Regions from separate parts of the Streptomyces sp. NPDC002580 genome, predicted to be linked through region 4. Evidence: riboswitches for the same ligand, from Rfam matches in the RefSeq annotation. Region 4 holds a riboswitch; each other region holds the start of a gene.
What was found. Region 4 has a riboswitch for thiamine pyrophosphate ahead of thiO (glycine oxidase ThiO). Riboswitches for the same ligand answer to the same signal wherever they lie in the genome.
Positions count from the first base shown of each region.

Region 1: another riboswitch for thiamine pyrophosphate. It lies ahead of thiC (phosphomethylpyrimidine synthase ThiC); the one in region 4 lies ahead of thiO (glycine oxidase ThiO).
Region 2: another riboswitch for thiamine pyrophosphate. It lies ahead of ACFYW7_RS32540 (thiamine ABC transporter substrate binding subunit); the one in region 4 lies ahead of thiO (glycine oxidase ThiO).
Region 3: another riboswitch for thiamine pyrophosphate. It lies ahead of ACFYW7_RS27770 (purine-cytosine permease family protein); the one in region 4 lies ahead of thiO (glycine oxidase ThiO).

Region 1 is NZ_JBIAQZ010000003.1:178,593-182,797, reverse strand. Features, by position in the region: gene ACFYW7_RS11750 (SsgA family sporulation/cell division regulator) at 1-360, shown strand, start outside; gene ACFYW7_RS11745 (YibE/F family protein) at 442-1,890, opposite strand; TPP riboswitch at 1,962-2,118, shown strand; gene thiC (phosphomethylpyrimidine synthase ThiC) at 2,111-3,931, shown strand; gene ACFYW7_RS11735 (VOC family protein) at 4,022-4,205, opposite strand, start outside.
Region 2 is NZ_JBIAQZ010000012.1:225,456-229,660, forward strand. Features, by position in the region: gene ACFYW7_RS32530 (hypothetical protein) at 1-767, opposite strand, end outside; gene rlmN (23S rRNA (adenine(2503)-C(2))-methyltransferase RlmN) at 1,031-2,137, shown strand; TPP riboswitch at 2,178-2,283, shown strand; gene ACFYW7_RS32540 (thiamine ABC transporter substrate binding subunit) at 2,420-3,451, shown strand; gene ACFYW7_RS32545 (ABC transporter permease) at 3,427-4,205, shown strand, end outside.
Region 3 is NZ_JBIAQZ010000009.1:402,623-406,827, reverse strand. Features, by position in the region: gene ACFYW7_RS27780 (phospholipase) at 1-123, opposite strand, end outside; gene ACFYW7_RS27775 (alpha/beta fold hydrolase) at 360-1,193, opposite strand; TPP riboswitch at 1,625-1,719, shown strand; gene ACFYW7_RS27770 (purine-cytosine permease family protein) at 1,710-3,110, shown strand; gene thiD (bifunctional hydroxymethylpyrimidine kinase/phosphomethylpyrimidine kinase) at 3,209-4,006, shown strand.
Region 4 is NZ_JBIAQZ010000001.1:1,073,728-1,077,932, forward strand. Features, by position in the region: gene ACFYW7_RS04605 (thiazole synthase) at 1-108, opposite strand, end outside; gene thiS (sulfur carrier protein ThiS) at 112-312, opposite strand; gene thiO (glycine oxidase ThiO) at 309-1,484, opposite strand; TPP riboswitch at 1,482-1,595, opposite strand; gene ACFYW7_RS04620 (hypothetical protein) at 1,648-2,025, shown strand; gene ACFYW7_RS04625 (NAD(P)/FAD-dependent oxidoreductase) at 2,058-3,296, shown strand; gene ACFYW7_RS04630 (Rv2175c family DNA-binding protein) at 3,360-3,731, shown strand; gene thiE (thiamine phosphate synthase) at 3,823-4,205, shown strand, end outside.

The DNA.
Region 1 (4,205 bases), on a different contig from region 4:
CTGCGATACGAGACCTGTGATCCGTACGCCGTGCGGTTGACCTTCCACTTGCCCGGAGACGCGCCCGTGACCTGGGCGTTCGGGCGGGAACTGCTGATCGACGGGGTGGGCAGGCCCTGCGGCGACGGCGATGTCCACATCGCTCCGGCCGATCCGGAGACGTTCGGTGAGGTGCTGATCCGGCTTCAGGTCGGTGGAGACCATGCGCTGTTCAGGTCCGGTGCCGCGCCGCTCGTCGCGTTCCTCGACCGTACGGACAAGTTGGTGCCGCTCGGCCAGGAGCGCTCCCTCGCGGGTTTCGACACATCCCTCGACGAAGCGCTCGACCGCATCCTGGCGGAGGAGCAGAGCGCGGGATGAAACCCCGCCGTCCCCGAGCGGAGTAACGCTTCCTCACCGCGGCCTGAGCGCCGGACGGGTTCGGCGCTCCTGGTGGACGGTTCAGCGCTTGCGGCGGCGGCCCTTCCCGCTCCGCGCGGGAGTACCGGCTCCGACCGGCTCGACCGGACCGGCGACGGACCCCTCGCGGTCCGCGGCGACCACGAGGGCGGCCAGCGCGGTCGTCACCGGCACCGCGGCGACCAGGCCGATCGAGCCGACCAGGGTGCGCACGATCTCCTCCGCGACCAGTTCGCTGTTCGCGACGGTGCCCACGCTGCTCTGAGCGATCGAGAACAGCAGAAGCAGGGGCAGCGCGGCGCCGGCGTAGGCCAGGACGAGCGTGTTCACGACCGACGCGATGTGGTCGCGGCCGATACGGATGCCCGCGCGGTACAGGCCGCGCCGGCCCATAGTGGGATTGGCCTCGTGCAGTTCCCAGACCGCGGAGGTCTGGGTGACCGTCACATCGTCCAGCACGCCGAGCGAACCGATGATGACTCCGGCCAGCAGAAGACCGCTCATGTCGATGGACGGGTAGAGACCGTGGATCAGGCCGGTGCTGTCGTCGGTGTTGCCGGTCAGCACGGCCCAGTCGATGAAGACCGAGCCGAGGATGCCGATCAGCACGAGCGAGAGCAGGGTGCCGACCACCGCCACGGAGGTCCGGGCCGACAGGCCGTGACACATGTAGAGCGCGATCAGCATGATCGCGCTGGACCCGACGACGGCGACGATCAACGGGTTCGAGCCCTGCAGGATCGCGGGCAGGATGAAGAAGTTGAGGATCATGAAGCTGATGGCCAGGGCGATCAGCGCCATGACGCCGCGCATCCGGCCGACCACTACGACGACCACGGCGAAGATCCCCGCCAGCAGGGTCAGGGGCAGCTTCCGGTTCGCGTCCGTGACCGAGTACTGGAGGTCCTTGGGGGCGGAGGGCTCGTACGCGACGACGACCTTCTCGCCCTGTTCCAACTGCCGTGTCTGGTCCGGCTGAACGATCTCGGTGAACGTGCGGCCCTCGTCCTTGCCGGTGTCGATCCGGACCGTGGCCTTCTTGCAGTCACTCTTCGCCCGCTGTCGGGCGGAGGAACCCTCGGCGGTGGACGTGTCGCCCGCCGGGGCCTGCCCCGAGGCGTTCACCGACTTGCAGTCCACCTTGTCGATCTTTGTGACCGTCGCCTGCTGGGTCTGCCGGTCGAAGCCGACACCGGTCCGCTCGTGAGCGGGGGTTCCACCGGGCCAGAGCACCACGAGACCCACCGCGACCGCGGCCGCGAAGGGGATCAGTACCGCGGCGATGACCTTGCGCAGACGTTTGGAGACCGGCGCGGCGGGACCGTGACTGTGGCTGTGCCCGTGTCCACCGCCGGGAGCGGGGCTGTGCCCGTGACCGTCGCCCGCGTCCGGCCCGCGCCCCTCGCCGGAGCCATGTCCATGGCCGTCGTCGGAGCCACGCCGACGTGGCGGCTCGGAGGGGGGGAACGAGGGCTGCTGGGTTGTCGTCACCGAGCGATCATCGCAAGGAGGTCAAGGGCCCTCTGTTCACCGCGCCAGCCCGGAGGCTAGCGTAGAGCCACCTTTGCACACGCGGGAGCTCGGAGCACCGGGCTGAGAGGACGCTGACCTCCGTCTTCGCGATGTTTCACATGAAACATCGACGAACGGAATCCGCTGCGTCGACCGCTGAACCTGTTACCGGGTAATGCCGGCGTAGGGAGTAGGTCTCATGACCAACAAAGACATGCGCACGCCTGCCTCCAGTCAGACGGACGGAGCATCGTCACCGCCGCCCGGCGGGGAGACGGGGAGGTCCATCGGCTGGCACAAGGCGTACGTCGGGGGCACGCGCCCCGATCTGCGGGTGCCGGTCCGTCAGGTGCACCTCACCAACGGGCGCTCCGTGACGCTGTACGACACCTCCGGCCCGTACACCGATCCGGCCGTCGACACCGATGTACGCAGGGGCCTGATGCCGCTGCGTGAGAACTGGATCATCGCCCGCGGGGACACCGAGGAGTACGCGGGCCGTCCCGCCCGTCCCGAGGACGACGGGATCAAGCACACGGCCCCGCGCGGGGGACTGCGCAACCTCGACGCGGTGTTTCCCGGAAGGCCCCGCCAGCCGCGCCGGGGGCGCGCCGGGACGGCGGTCACCCAGCTCGCCTACGCGCGGCGTGGTGAGATCACTCCCGAGATGGAGTTCGTCGCGGTCCGGGAGAACGTGGACCCCGAAGTCGTGCGCCAGGAGATCGCCGCGGGCCGCGCGGTACTGCCCGCGAACGTCAATCACCCCGAGATCGAGCCGATGATCATCGGTAAACGGTTCCTGGTGAAGGTCAACGCCAACATCGGCAATTCCGCGGTCACCTCCTCCATCGAGGAGGAGGTCGACAAGATGGCGTGGGCCACCCGCTGGGGCGCCGACACGGTCATGGACCTGTCGACCGGCCGCAACATCCACACCACGCGCGAATGGGTGCTGCGCAACTCCCCGGTTCCCATCGGCACGGTGCCGCTCTACCAGGCGCTGGAGAAGGTCGACGGCCGAGCCGAGGAGCTGACCTGGGAGATCTACAAGGACACGGTCGTCGAGCAGGCCGAGCAGGGCGTGGACTACATGACGGTCCACGCGGGCGTGCGCCTGGCGTACGTGCCGCTCACGGCGAACCGCAAGACCGGCATCGTCTCGCGCGGTGGCTCGATCATGGCGGCCTGGTGCCTCGCGCATCACCAGGAGTCGTTCCTGTACGAGAACTTCGAGGAACTCTGCGAGATCCTCGCCGCGTACGACGTCACCTACTCGCTCGGCGACGGGCTGCGGCCGGGCTCCATCGCCGACGCTAACGACCCCGCACAGTTCGCTGAGTTGAGGACGCTCGGGGAACTCAACAAGGTCGCGAAGCGTTTTCACGTACAGACGATGATCGAAGGCCCGGGACATGTCCCGATGCACAAGATCAAGGAGAACATCGACCTTCAGCAGGAGATCTGTGATGAAGCTCCGTTCTATACGCTCGGTCCGCTGACGACGGACATCGCGCCGGCGTACGACCACATCACCTCCGGCATCGGTGCCGCGATGATCGCCTGGTGGGGCACGGCGATGCTCTGCTACGTCACGCCCAAGGAGCACCTGGGCCTCCCCGATCGTGACGACGTCAAGACCGGCGTCATCACCTACAAGATCGCCGCCCACGCGGCCGACCTCGCGAAGGGGCACCCAGGCGCGCAGGACTGGGACGACGCGCTGTCCGACGCCCGCTTCGAGTTCCGGTGGGAGGACCAGTTCAACCTGGCCCTCGATCCGGACACGGCACGGGAGTTCCACGACGAGACGCTGCCGGCCGAGCCCGCCAAGACGGCCCACTTCTGCTCCATGTGCGGGCCGAAGTTCTGCTCGATGAAGATCAGCCAGAGCATCAACGAGCGGTTCGGCGGTGACGCGGCCGAGGGTGCCTCCGCGGAGGAGATCTCCGAGGGCATGCTGCGGAAGTCCCGGGAGTTCGCGGAGGCGGGCAACCGCGTGTACCTGCCGTTGGCCGACTGAACCACTCCGCAGGGCGCGGTCCGGGTGCTGATCCTCCCGGACCGCCGCCCTCGGTCGGGCCATGGCCGGTCACGCCCCGGCCATGCCCGGTCAGGTACGGATGTCCTGCGGGTACCAGCGCAGTTCCACCGTGTTGCCGTCGGGATCCTGGACGTAGACCGAAGTGGCGGTGCCCCGTGCGCCGAAGCGTTCGACCGGGCCCTCGAGCACGGTGAAGGATCCCGACGCGATGACCTCGTCCCAGTCCAGCGGCTCCACGGTGAGACAGATGTGG
Region 2 (4,205 bases), on a different contig from region 4:
CCGTAGGGGTAGAGCCATGGGCTCCAGTCACCTTCTTGAAGGTGGGAGATCGCGATGAGCGCGTCGGCGGCGTTCTTGCAGCGTGGGTGGCGTGCCGTGAAGGACGCGATGCGGGGTCGCTGCGTGAGCAGCCAGTCGGCGACGGTTCGCGGGTCGCCGTCGTACCACCACGTGAAATCGAACTCCTCCCACAGGAAATCCGTCCCCCAGCCCAGTGTCAGTCGGACGAGGCCAGCATCCGCGGCGGGGCCGGAGAAGCCGGCGATGTGGTCCAGCCATGGCTCCAGGCCGCCCGTGGCGTGGGCGACGCCTTCCACGAGGTCACGGATGTCCGCCGGGGACCGGCCGCCGGTGAGGGCGAGGGTGAGCAGTGCCCGGAACGCCTGCTCGACCGCGGTGCGCTCGGCGACCGGCCAGCTGATCAGTTCGGCCCCGTACCGGCCGAGACCGCGCAGCTCATGGGACGGGTCGGTGCCAGGGCCTTCCGGGCCCCAGTGACGCAAGGCACGCGGTATGAGGCGGCGCCACAGGACCGGGTACTGGTCCGCGTCCCAGTGATCGACGGCCTTGCCCATGAAGCCTTCGAGGACGTCATCCGGCACATCCCGCGGATCACCGCCGAGGATGCGCAGTTCCGCTTCCGTGAAGCAACGAGTGCACCCCTCCACCGGCCGGTCGAGCTCCGGAGGGGAGGCGAAGATCAGGTCCACCTCGGCGAGGGCGAGCCGCCACATCGTGTACGGGTCGGGGACAGGCTGATCGAGCATGGCGGCTACCTACCGGGACTCCGCACCGTGGGCCGGGCGAAGAGCGTGACGTTACACCGGTTCCCGCCCGGCGGGTACCCGTTTCCCGACGCGGGCGAGGTCAAGATCCGCCTGGCCAGGCCAGGCCAGGCCAGACATGGGCTGCCGGGCCGTCTTTGGGCCGTGAAAGGTTGACCAACGGTGACAGGGGACACCGGAGGGTGACGAGGCGCTCGCCCATCTGACCTGGGCCGGGCCAAACGATCTGCGACACTGGAAGGGTTATGCCGAAGCCCGGAGAACTCACCTTTGTAGCGCCGCGCGGAGCTCAGAAGCCGCCGCGGCACCTTGCCGATCTCACGCCCGCCGAGCGGAAAGAGGCGGTTGCCGCGATCGGCGAGAAGCCGTTTCGTGCCAAGCAGCTCTCTCAGCACTACTTCGCCCGGTACGCGCACGACCCCGACCAGTGGACGGACATCCCGGCCGCCTCGCGCGGCAAGCTCCAGGAGGCGCTGCTTCCCGAGCTGATGACGGTCGTGCGGCATCTGTCGACCGACCAGGAGACCACCCGCAAGACCCTGTGGCGGCTCTTCGACGGCACGCTCGTCGAGTCCGTGCTCATGCGCTACCCGGACCGGGTCACCATGTGCATCAGCTCGCAGGCGGGCTGCGGGATGAACTGCCCGTTCTGCGCCACCGGACAGGCCGGTCTGGACCGGAACCTGTCGACCGGCGAGATCGTGCACCAGATTGTCGACGGCATGCGGGCGCTCCGTGACGGCGAGATCCCCGGCGGCCCGGCGCGGCTGAGCAACATCGTCTTCATGGGCATGGGCGAGCCGCTCGCCAACTACAAGCGGGTGGTCGGTGCGATCCGCGCGCTGACCGACCCCGAGCCGGACGGGCTCGGGCTCTCGCAGCGCGGTATCACGGTGTCGACGGTCGGGCTGGTCCCCGCCATCAACCGGTTCTCCGACGAGGGCTTCAAGTGCCGGCTCGCGATCTCGCTGCACGCGCCGGACGACGAACTGCGCGACACCCTCGTCCCCGTGAACACGCGGTGGAACGTGCGGGAGGTGCTGGACGCCGGATGGGAGTACGCGGCCAAGTCCGGGCGGCGCCTGTCCATCGAGTACGCCCTGATCCGGGACATCAACGACCAGGCGTGGCGTGGTGACCGGCTCGGGCGCATGCTCAAGGGCAAGCCCGTCCATGTCAACCTCATCCCGCTGAACCCGACCCCGGGCTCGAAGTGGACCGCCTCGCGGCCCGAGGACGAGAAGGCGTTCGTCGAGGCGATCGCGGCTCATGGTGTGCCGGTGACCGTCCGGGACACCCGTGGCCAGGAGATCGACGGAGCGTGTGGTCAGCTCGCCGCGACCGAGCGGTAGGCTGAGCCGAGTCAGTAGTTCTTCATAGTCAGACATCTTCATATTCCGACAGGGGAGCGCCACAGCGCTGAGAGTGCGGGACAGCCCGCAGACCCTCTGAACCTCGCCCGGGTCATTCCGGGTAGGAAGTTCGGTCGTTACTCAAGCTGTTGCGCCCTGCCCGGGAACCGTCAGAGGTCCCGGGCAGGGCCGCGTCTCTTCCTGGTCACCCAGGAGGAATCAGTGAGCACCATCATCAAGAACGGGCGGATCGCGGCCCTGGCCGTCCTCGGGCTCGTCGCGATGCCCGTACTGTCCGCGTGCGGCTCGTCCGACGGCGGCGGCTCGGGCGATCCGAAGACGGTCACGCTCGTCAGCCACGACTCGTGGCTCGTGTCGAAGAGCGTGCTCAAGGACTTCGAGAAGCGGTCCGGCTACCAGGTCAGGGTCCTCAAGGACGGCGACGCGGGCCAGGCCGTCAACAAGGCCGTCCTGACCAAGGACAACCCGCAGGGGGACGTCTTCTTCGGCGTCGACAACACCCTGCTCTCCCGCGCGCTCGACAACGGACTGTTCCAGCCGTACACGGCCAAGGACGCGGACAAGGTCCTGCCCGAGTACCGGACCGACCGGGACAAGCACCGGGTCACGCCCATCGACACCGGCGACATCTGCGTCAACTACGACAAGGCCTGGTTCAGCGAGCACGGGCTGACGCCGCCGCGGTCCTTCGACGACCTGGTCAAGCCCGCGTACAAGAATCTCCTCGTCACCGAGAACGCCTCCACGTCCTCGCCCGGCCTCGGCTTCCTGCTCGGCTCCGCCGCGCACTACGGGGACCAGGGCTGGGAGGACTACTGGAAGAAGCTCAAGGCCAACGGGGTGAAGGTGGTGGACGGCTGGGAGCAGGCGTACAACGAGGAGTTCTCGGGGTCCGCCGGCGGCAAGAAGGCCAAGGCCGACCGCCCGCTCGTCGTCTCGTACGCCTCCTCGCCGCCGGCCGAGGTCATCTACGCCGACCCGAAGCCCACCACCGCTCCGACCGGGGTCGCGACGGGCACCTGCTTCCGCCAGGTCGAGTACGCGGGTCTGCTGAGCAACGCCGAGAACGCCAAGGGCGGCAAGGCACTCCTCGACTTCCTGCTCACCAAGGAGTTCCAGGACGACATGCCGCTGAACATGTTCGTCTATCCAGTGCGTGAGGGCGCGCAGGTGCCGCCGGAGTTCACCCGGTACGGTCCGCAGGCAAAGGACCCCGAGACCCTCGCCCCCCAGAAGATCGCCGCCGAACGCGACCAGTGGGTCAAGTCGTGGACCTCGCTCGTACTGAAGTAACCGACCGGCCCGAAGGAGCCGGCGGAGCCGAAGCGGCCGCCGGTCCCGGCGGCGGCCGGCGGAGGGAGCGCGGGCGGAACGTGGCGCGGCTCGGGCTGATGGCCCTGCCCGTCGCGTTCTTCGCGGTGTTCTTCGCCTATCCCGTCGCCGCGATCGTCACACGGGGGCTGCGCGGGGACGACGGCTGGCGGCTGGGCCGGATCACGGAGGTGCTGGCCGACTCCGGCATCCGGCACGTCCTGTGGTTCACCACCTGGCAGGCGCTCGCCTCGACGGCGCTCACCCTGCTGGTCGCGCTCCCCGGCGCGTACGTGTTCGCGCGCTTCGATTTCCGGGGCAAGCAGATCCTCCGGGCCGTGGTCACCGTGCCCTTCGTGCTGCCGACCGTGGTCGTCGGCACGGCGTTCCTCGCGCTGGTCGGCCGGGGCGGGCTGCTCGACGAGCTGTGGGGCGTACGCCTGGACACCACGGTGTGGGCGATCCTGCTCGCCCATGTCTTCTTCAACTACGCGGTCGTCGTACGGACCGTCGGCGGCCTCTGGTCGCAGCTGGACCCGCGCCAGGAGGAGGCCGCGCGCGTGCTCGGCGCCTCGCGCTTCGCGGCCTGGCGCCGGGTGACGCTCCCGGCGCTCGGACCGGCCGTGGCCGCGGCGGCCCTGATGGTCTTCCTCTTCACCTTCACCTCGTTCGGCGTGGTGCAGATCCTCGGCGGCCCCACCTTCTCGACCCTGGAGGTCGAGATCTACCGGCAGAC
Region 3 (4,205 bases), on a different contig from region 4:
CGCGCTCTGGACGAAATAGGCGCCGGCGGGCGGGACTTCGGCGGCACCGGCGGGCGCGGGAACGACGAGGACGGTGCCCAGTACGGCGGTGGCGGCGAGCAGGGAGCGTCGGCTCGGTCTCATGGCACGTGATCCCTTCCTGTGGGGAGCATGAGCATGCCATGACAGGGCGAGCGTCGGCGGTACGGATCGCGTCAATGGTCGGTCGCGGGCGGCGAGGCTCCGCGCGGGCGGCCCCGCCCGTCGCTCCGACGCGGCGACCGGGTGCGGAGAACAGCTGCGCCGGCCCGTCCTCGACACGGCCGCGACGCGCCGCCGTTCACCCCGCGGACGAGGTCGGGCGGTGCCTTCCGGAGACGTCAGGCCGGGCCGGCGGGGGTGCCGGGGTGGGCGAGCCGCGCGGCGAACGCGGCGATGTCGGCGACCACGCGTTCGGGCTGTTCCCAGTGGACGACGTGGCCGGCGCCTTCGTAGACGAGGAAGCCGGCGCCGTGGACGGCGTCCAGGATGACCTGCTGGTCCTCGCGGGGCAGGTACTCGTCCTGGTCGCCCCAGATGACGAGGGTGGGCACCAGGATGCCCGCGAGCGTGGCGGCGAGATCGGTGTCGAGGAGCCCGGCCGCGGTCTCCTTCCAGACGTGCGCGGGGAGTTTGAGGCTCTCCTCGACCATCGTCTCGATGAAGCCCCGGGCGATCGGGCGGGCCGCCGTGCCGGACAGGAAGTCCTCGACGAAGGGGCGGGGCACGGGATCGGAGAGGCCTTCCAGCGCCTTCCGCAGGCCGCTCGCCGCGGGTTTGTCGGCGAGGGTGCCGGGGACGCCGAGCAGCACGAGACCGGCGATGCGGTCGGGGTGGCTGCCGGCGACGATCCGGGCCGCGACGCCGCCGCTGGACGCTCCGACCAGGATGGCGCGGGGGATGTCGACCGCGTCGAGGAAGGCCACCAGGTCGGCGGCGAAATCCTCGGGAGCGTAGCCCTCCGGAGGGCGGTCGGCGTCGCCGTGACCGCGCTGGGTCGGCGCGTAGCCGTGCAGGGACGCCGGGAAGCGCCGCAGGAGGGGCTCGAAGGACCACCAGGAGTCGCCCAGCCCGTGTACGAGGACGACCGGTGTGCCACCGGGGTAACCGGCTTCGGCGTACGGGAGGGTGAGCCCTTCCCGCACCTGCGCGGACTTCAGGGAGATCACGGTCACGGCACCCTGCCTCCTTCAGCCCGGCTCCCGGGGTCCGGGAAACCCGGAGCGGGGAGCGGGCGGCGATCACTTCCGACAGTACCGAGCGGCGGCACTCGCCGCGCTGTGGGGAAGCCCGATCGTGACCGCTCGGACGCGACGGACGCGCGCCGCCGCGCGTGCTGCCCGGGTGCGCCGGTCGCGCTTCCGTCCGAGCGGCCACGGGTTCGTCCGCCCGAGCCTTGTCCCGCAGCGCCGCGTCCCGCCGGACCGCGGGTCCCGGGCGGGGCGGAACGCGTGGACAGCCGGTGGACGGGGGGATGGACGTGGGCAGCCGGTGGACGTGAGGTGGGCCGGGCCGGTCTGGACCGAGTCGTGTGCGCGGGTCTTCGTCGCGTGGAGGAGCGGACCGGCGTACCCGGGAGCGAGGGGATGCGGTTAGTGTGTCCGTCGTACCGGACACGGGGTGCCCCGTCCGAGGGCTGAGATCACACCCGTCGAACCTGAACCAGTTCATACTGGCGGAGGGATGTCTCCATGCCGTTGGCGCATGTTTCCGGCGGGCTGCCCGCCGACAGCCGGCCCGCCGTCTTCGACGGACGGATGCCCGCCGCACCCGGTGACCTCCGGGTGGAGGGACACGGCATCGAGCCGGTCCCCGAGGACAACCGGTACGGCGGCGCCGGCCGCCTGTTCACGGTGTGGTTCGCCCCGAACCTGACGATGACGGGCGTGTTCACCGGCACCATCGGGATCGCTCTGGGCCTGGACTTCACCACCGCCCTCGCGGCGGTCGTCCTCGGCACCGTGGTCGGCGCGCTGCCGACCGCCTACCTCAGCACCTGGGGCGGCCTCACCGGGAGCGGCCAACTCCCCCTCGCACGCCTCGCTTTCGGCCGGGCGGTCGCACTGCCGGGAATGCTCCAGTGGCTGTCGTCGGTCGCCTGGGACGCGCTGATCGGCCTGTTCGGCGGGGACGCGCTGGCCCGGCTGTGCGGCTGGCCGTTCTGGGTCGGCGTGCTGGTCATGATGCTGGCCCAGGGGGCCCTCGGCGTCCTCGGCTACGAGGCGATCCACCGCCTCCAGATCGTCATGACGTTCGTGCTCGCCGTGGCGTTCGCGGTGATCGCCTGGCGGATGCTGGACGGCGTCCACCCCGCCACGACCGGAGCCGCGACCGGGGCCGACCGCGTGGGCTCGTTCGTACTCACCAGCACCATCGCGCTCAGCCTCTCGCTGTCCTGGGCGCCCTACGCCAGCGACTTCAGCCGCTACCTGCCGCGGGCCACCTCCCGCCCCCGGATGTTCTGGTGCACCCTGCTCGGCCTCGTCGTGTCCTTCGTCGCCGTCCAGGTCCTCGGACTGTGGGGCGCGTCGGTGCTGACCGACCAGACGGCGGCGGGGGTCGAGGAGTTGCTCGGCGGCGGGACCGCGGGCGCGTTCGGGCTGCTGGCCGTGGCCCTGGCGGCGGTGTGCAGCAACGCGATGAACGACTACAGCGGTTCGCTGGCGCTGCAGACCGTGGGCGTACGGATACCGCGTCCGCTGGCCGCCGCGCTGGCCGCCGCGCTCGGTTTCCCGCTGGTGCTGTGGATGCACGCCGCCGACACCACGGCCCGTTTCCAGAACGTGCTGCTGTTCGTGGGCTATTGGATCCCCGGGTTCGTCGCGATCGTCGTCGTCGACTGGATCGCCCGCGGCCGGCAACGCGGCGGCGCACCGGTCGACCTCGCCGCCGAGACCGCCCGACCCGACTCCGGGTGGCTGTCGTCGGTGGCCTTCGTCGCGGCGTTCGGCGCCGCCGTGCCGTTCATGGACACGAGCCTGTACGTCGGTCCGGTCGCCGACGCCCTGCACGGCGCCGACCTCTCGTACTACGTGGCGTTCCTCGTCGCCCTCGGCCTCTACGCCCCGGTGCGGCTGCGCCGCCGCGCCTAGAACTCGCCCTGGACCGCACGGGGTTGCCCGGGATCGGTCCACGCTCCGTCGGACGAGGGGCCGCGCGCCCGAAGCCGTACCCGAGAGGAACACCTCGCATGACCACACCGCCCCGCGTTCTGACGATCGCCGGATCCGACTCCGGCGGAGGCGCCGGAATCCAGGCCGACCTGAAGACGATGCTGGCGCTGGGCGCCCACGGGATGAGCGTGCTCACCGCCGTGACCGCGCAGAACTCCGTGGGGGTGCAGGGTGCTTGGGAGCTGTCCGAGGAGGCGGTGCGGGCCCAGTACCGCAGTGTGGTCGACGACATCGGGGTGCAGGCCGTGAAGACCGGGATGCTCTCCTCGCCGGGCCTGGTCACGACGGTCGCCGAGCTGCTGTCCGACCTGACCGCTCCGGTCGTCGTGGATCCGGTGAGCGTCTCCAAGCACGGGCACCGGCTGCTGGCCGACGAGGCGCTGGACGCCGTACGGACCCGGCTGCTGCCTCGGGCGACCGTGGCCACCCCGAATCTCGACGAGGTCGCCCAGCTCACCGGGATGAAGGTGCGGGACGAGGAGGGCATGCGCCGGGCCGCCGGCCTGCTGCTCGCGTACGGTCCCCGTTGGGTGCTGGTGAAGGGGGGCCATCTGCCGGGAGAGGCCGTCGATCTGCTGACCGACGGCACGGCGGAGCACTGGCTGCGCGCGCCGCGCCACGACAACCGGCACACGCACGGCACCGGTTGCACCCTCGCCTCGGCGATCGCCGTCGGCCTCGCCGAGGGCCTTCCGGTGCCGGAGGCCGTGCGGCGGGCCAAGGAGTACGTGACCGCCGCCATCGAGGCCGGTTTCGCGCTCGGCGCCGGCATCGGGCCGGTCGACCACGGATGGCGGCTGCGCCGGAACGCCTGAGACCGCGGCCGCCCGGACACGGAACCATCGATTCCGTCCGTTCCCGCCCGCCCGGAACGTCCGGGTCCGGCCCCGGCCCGGGGCGCCGAGTGCGGGAAGTGCCGCACGAGCTGCGCCCGGAGGTGAACACCTCGCCCCCTGCCGTGCGTACTGATCGGCACAGCGACAGTCGTCTGCTCGCCCGTCAGGTACGCGGGGA
Region 4 (4,205 bases):
CGCCACCAGGGAGCGCTCCAGGACGTCGAGGCTGGGCGCGCCGCCCGTGCCCATGATCAGCCGGGACCCGTAGGTCGTACCGCCGAGGACGAAGGGGTCGTCGGCCATGGGTCAGCCTCCCTGGACGGCGGTGAGGACTTCCACGCGGTCGCCGTCGGTGAGGGAGGTGGACGGCCACTGCGCGCGCGGGACGACGGTCTCGTTCAGGGCGGCGGCCACTCCGGACGGCGCGGGGGTGAGGGTCGCGACGAGCGTGTCGAGCGCGGTGCCCGCGGCGATCCGCCGCCGCTCCCCGTTGACGACGATGTTCATACGGGCAGCTCCGTGAGAGTGGGGAGGGCGTCGGCGCCGAAACGCAGGGGAGTGAAGGGGCGGGCCTCGGCGGGGAGTTCGCCGGTGGTCAGGACGTGGGCCATGGCGTCGCCGGTGACAGGCGTCAGGAGCACGCCGTTGCGGAAGTGCCCGGTGGCCAGCAGCAGTCCGTCCAGCGCGGTCGGGCCGAGCAGCGGCGCGTTGTCGGGCGAACCCGGACGCAGCCCCGCGCGGGTCTCGACCAGCGGCAGTTCGGTGATGCCGGGCACCAACTCGTGGGCGTCCCGCAGCAGTTCGTAGACACCTCCCGCCGTCACCGTGGTGTCCCAGCCCAGCTCCTCGCTGGTCGCGCCCACCACGAGCTCGCCGTTCTCGCGCGGCACCAGATAGACGTGGCTGCCACGCACCACGGCGCGCACGGTGCGGTTCAGGAAGGGCGCGCACCGCTGGGGCACGGAGAGCCTCAGCACCTGGCCCTTCACCGGGCGCACGGGCGGCAGGACGTCCTCGGGGACGCCCTCCAGGCGCCCGCTGAGGCTGCCCCCGGCGAGGACCACCCGGCCCGCGGCGAGCTCGGTGCCGTCCGTGGTGACGACCCCGGCGGCCCGCTCCCGTACGACCGTCAGCCGCTGCGCCCACGTCCGGTGCAGGACGACCCCGGCCCGCTCGCAGGCCGTGACCAGGGCTGCCGCCAGGCGCCGCGGGTCGATCTGGTGGTCGCCGTCGACCCGCAGGCCGCCGCGTACGCCGGGCGCCAGCATCGGTTCGAGACGGCGGCACTCCCGGCCGCTCAGCCACTGCGACTCCAGCCCCGACCGGATCTGCAGGGCGTGCAGTTCCCGCAGGTGGGCGCGGTCGTCGGCGTCCAGCGCGACGGCCAGCGTGCCGGACCGGAGGTAGCCGAGGTCCTGGCCGGTCGCCTCGGTGAGCTCGGCGGCGAAGTCCGGATAGCGGCGCGCGGAGGCGAGGTTGAGACCCAGCAGGGTCTCCTCGCCGTAGTGCAGCTCGGTCACGGCGGCCAGCATCCCGGCCGCCACCTGCGCGGCCCCGCCACCCGGCTCGGGGTCCACGAGCGCGGTGGTGAACCCGCGCTGCGCGGACCGCCAGGCCGTCACGAGACCGATGATTCCGCCCCCGATGACGAGGACGTCTGACGAACGTGCAGGCGACATGGGCGTCCAGCCCCTCCCTTCGCCGGCATGATCCGGATCAGGTTCGTACGGTCGGAGGCCGCTCCAGCCTCCCTCTCAGCCCGGTGCGTCCGGGCTCCCGCGAGTGCTTTACGTTGGCCAGCCTAGCCCGCCGCCGCCCGCCCCAGTAAGGGAGCCTCCGCCCATGGCCCGATCGCTCGACGGCCTCGTCCTCGCCCCCGTAGCCGACCAGGCTCCCGGGCAGGTGGGGACCCGCACCCGGTTCGCGTACCGCGAGGAGAACGGCGTGGTCTGGGCCGGCTACGCGGGCGGCGACGTGGTCCGCGGCCATCTTGTGGGTACCCGTGAGGGTGACCGCCTCGACTTCCGGTACGTGCAGCTGAAGCACGACGGGACCACCGCGTCGGGCCACTGCGTGTCCCTCGTGGTGGAACTGCCCGACGGCCGGGTGCGGCTGGAGGAGACCTGGGAGTGGGAGTCGCGGGAGGGCACAGGGACGAGCGTGGTGGAAGAGGTGCGCGGGACCGGCCGTGTGGAACAGGTCACTGAGCACGTCCGCTGACTGATGAACTGTCAGGTGTCTAAGGTGATCAGGTGAGCGAGCAGACGCAGGCACAGTCCCCGGCGCGGGGGTCCACGGCACGGCGGGTCGTCGTGGTGGGCGCGGGCATGGCCGGGGTGCAGACCGCGGTCGCCCTGCGCGAGCAGGGCTTCACGGGCACCGTCACGCTGATCGGCGCGGAGCCTCACCAGCCGTACGACCGGCCGCCGCTGTCCAAGGCGGTCCTGCTGGGCAAGGCCGAGGGCTCCGCCTTCGACATCGACTTCGAGGCCCTGGACATCGATCTCAGGCTGGGCCGCGAGGCGCTCGGCGTGCGCCCCGCGGACCACGAGCTGGACACGGCGGGCGGGCCCGTCCCGTACGACGTCCTGGTCGTGGCCACCGGCGCGGAACCGATCCAGCTGCCCGGCGCGGAGGGCGTGCCCGGAGTGCATCTCCTGCGCACCCTGGACGACGCCGACCGGCTGCGTCCCGTCCTCGCCCGGCAGCACGACATCGTGGTCGTCGGCGCGGGCTGGATCGGCGCCGAGTTCGCCACGGCCGCGCGTGAGGCGGGGTGCGAGGTCACCGTCGTGGAGGCCGCCGACCGGCCGCTCGCCGACGCCCTGCCCGCCGAGGTGGCCGCGCCGATGACCGCCTGGTACGCGGACAGCGGGGCCTTGCTGCGCACCCACGCGCGCGTGGAGCGCGTCGAGCCCGGCGCGGTGGTCCTGGACGACGGCTCCCGGCTGCCCGCGGGCGCCGTCGTGGTCGGGATCGGGGCGCGGCCCGCGACCGCCTGGATCGCCGGTTCGGGCATCGAGCTCGGCGCCCACCGCGAGATCGTCGCCGACGAGCACCTGCGCACCTCCCTGCCCGACGTGTACGCGGTCGGCGACTGCGCCTCCTTCCCGTCGGGACGCTACGAGGACCGTCTCCTCGTCCACCACTGGGACAACGCCCTCCAGGGCCCGCGCACGGTCGCCGCGAACATCATCGGAGAGTCGCCCGCCGCCTACGACCCGGTGCCGTACTTCTGGTCCGAGCAGTTCGGCCGCTTCGTGCAGTACGTCGGCCACCACGCGCCCGCCGACTCCCTGGTGTGGCGCGGTGACCCCTCGGGCGCCTCCTGGTCGGTGTGCTGGCTCCGCGAGACACGTCTGGTCGCCCTCCTGGCGGTCGGCCGGCCCAGGGATCTCGCCCAGGGCCGCCGGCTCATCGAGGCGGGTGCGCCGATGGATCCGGAGCTTCTCGAGGACCCGTCGAGGCCGCTCAAGGCCGCCACCGCCTGATCCGTCACCCTGGTCGGACGCCCTCGGCTTCCGACTGTCGGTCCGGGATGGCAGGCTTGTCCCGTGACCGAGATTGACGCAAAGATCGATGCTCTCGTCCCCGCCTGGCTCACCCTCCCCGACATCGCCGAACAGTTCGGCGTCGAGGTGACGCGCGTCCGGCAGCTGGTCAAGGACGGCCAGCTGATCGCCGTACGCCGTGGTGAGAACCGCGCGCTGCACGTCCCCGCCGACTTCATCGACGCGGACGAACAGAAGGTCGTCAAGGGCCTGGCCGGCACCCTGACGCTCCTGAGGGACGACGGCTTCTCCGACGAAGAGGCCCTCGAGTGGCTCTTCACCCCCGACCCGAGCCTGCCCGGCACCCCCGCGCAGGCGCTGAGCGAGAATCGCGGCACGGAGGTGAAGCGCCGCGCCCAGGCGCTCGCCGTCTGACCTGAACGAGACCGTCCGGCGCGGGGAGCGCGGCGGGCGGGACCATCCCGCCCGCCGCGCTCCCCGCGCACCGACAAGGGGGGACACCCGCATGCCTGAGAACGCCGCCGCCACCGCGAGGGCCCGGCTCGCCGACGCCCGCGTCTACCTGTGCACGGACGCCCGCAGGCGTCAGGGCGACCTCGCCGAGTTCCTCGACGCGGTCCTGGCGGGCGGCGTCGACATCGTGCAACTGCGGGACAAGGGCATGGAGGCGGGCGAGGAACTGGAACACCTCCAGGTCCTCGCGGACGCCTGCGCCCGCCACGGCAAGCTCCTCGCGGTCAACGACCGGGCGGACGTGGCCCACGCCGCCCGGGCCGACGTCCTGCACCTGGGCCAGGGGGACCTCCCGGTTCCCGCGGCCCGGGCGATCCTCGGGGACCAGGTGATCATCGGCCGCTCCACGCACTCCGGACCCGAGGCCGCCGCCGC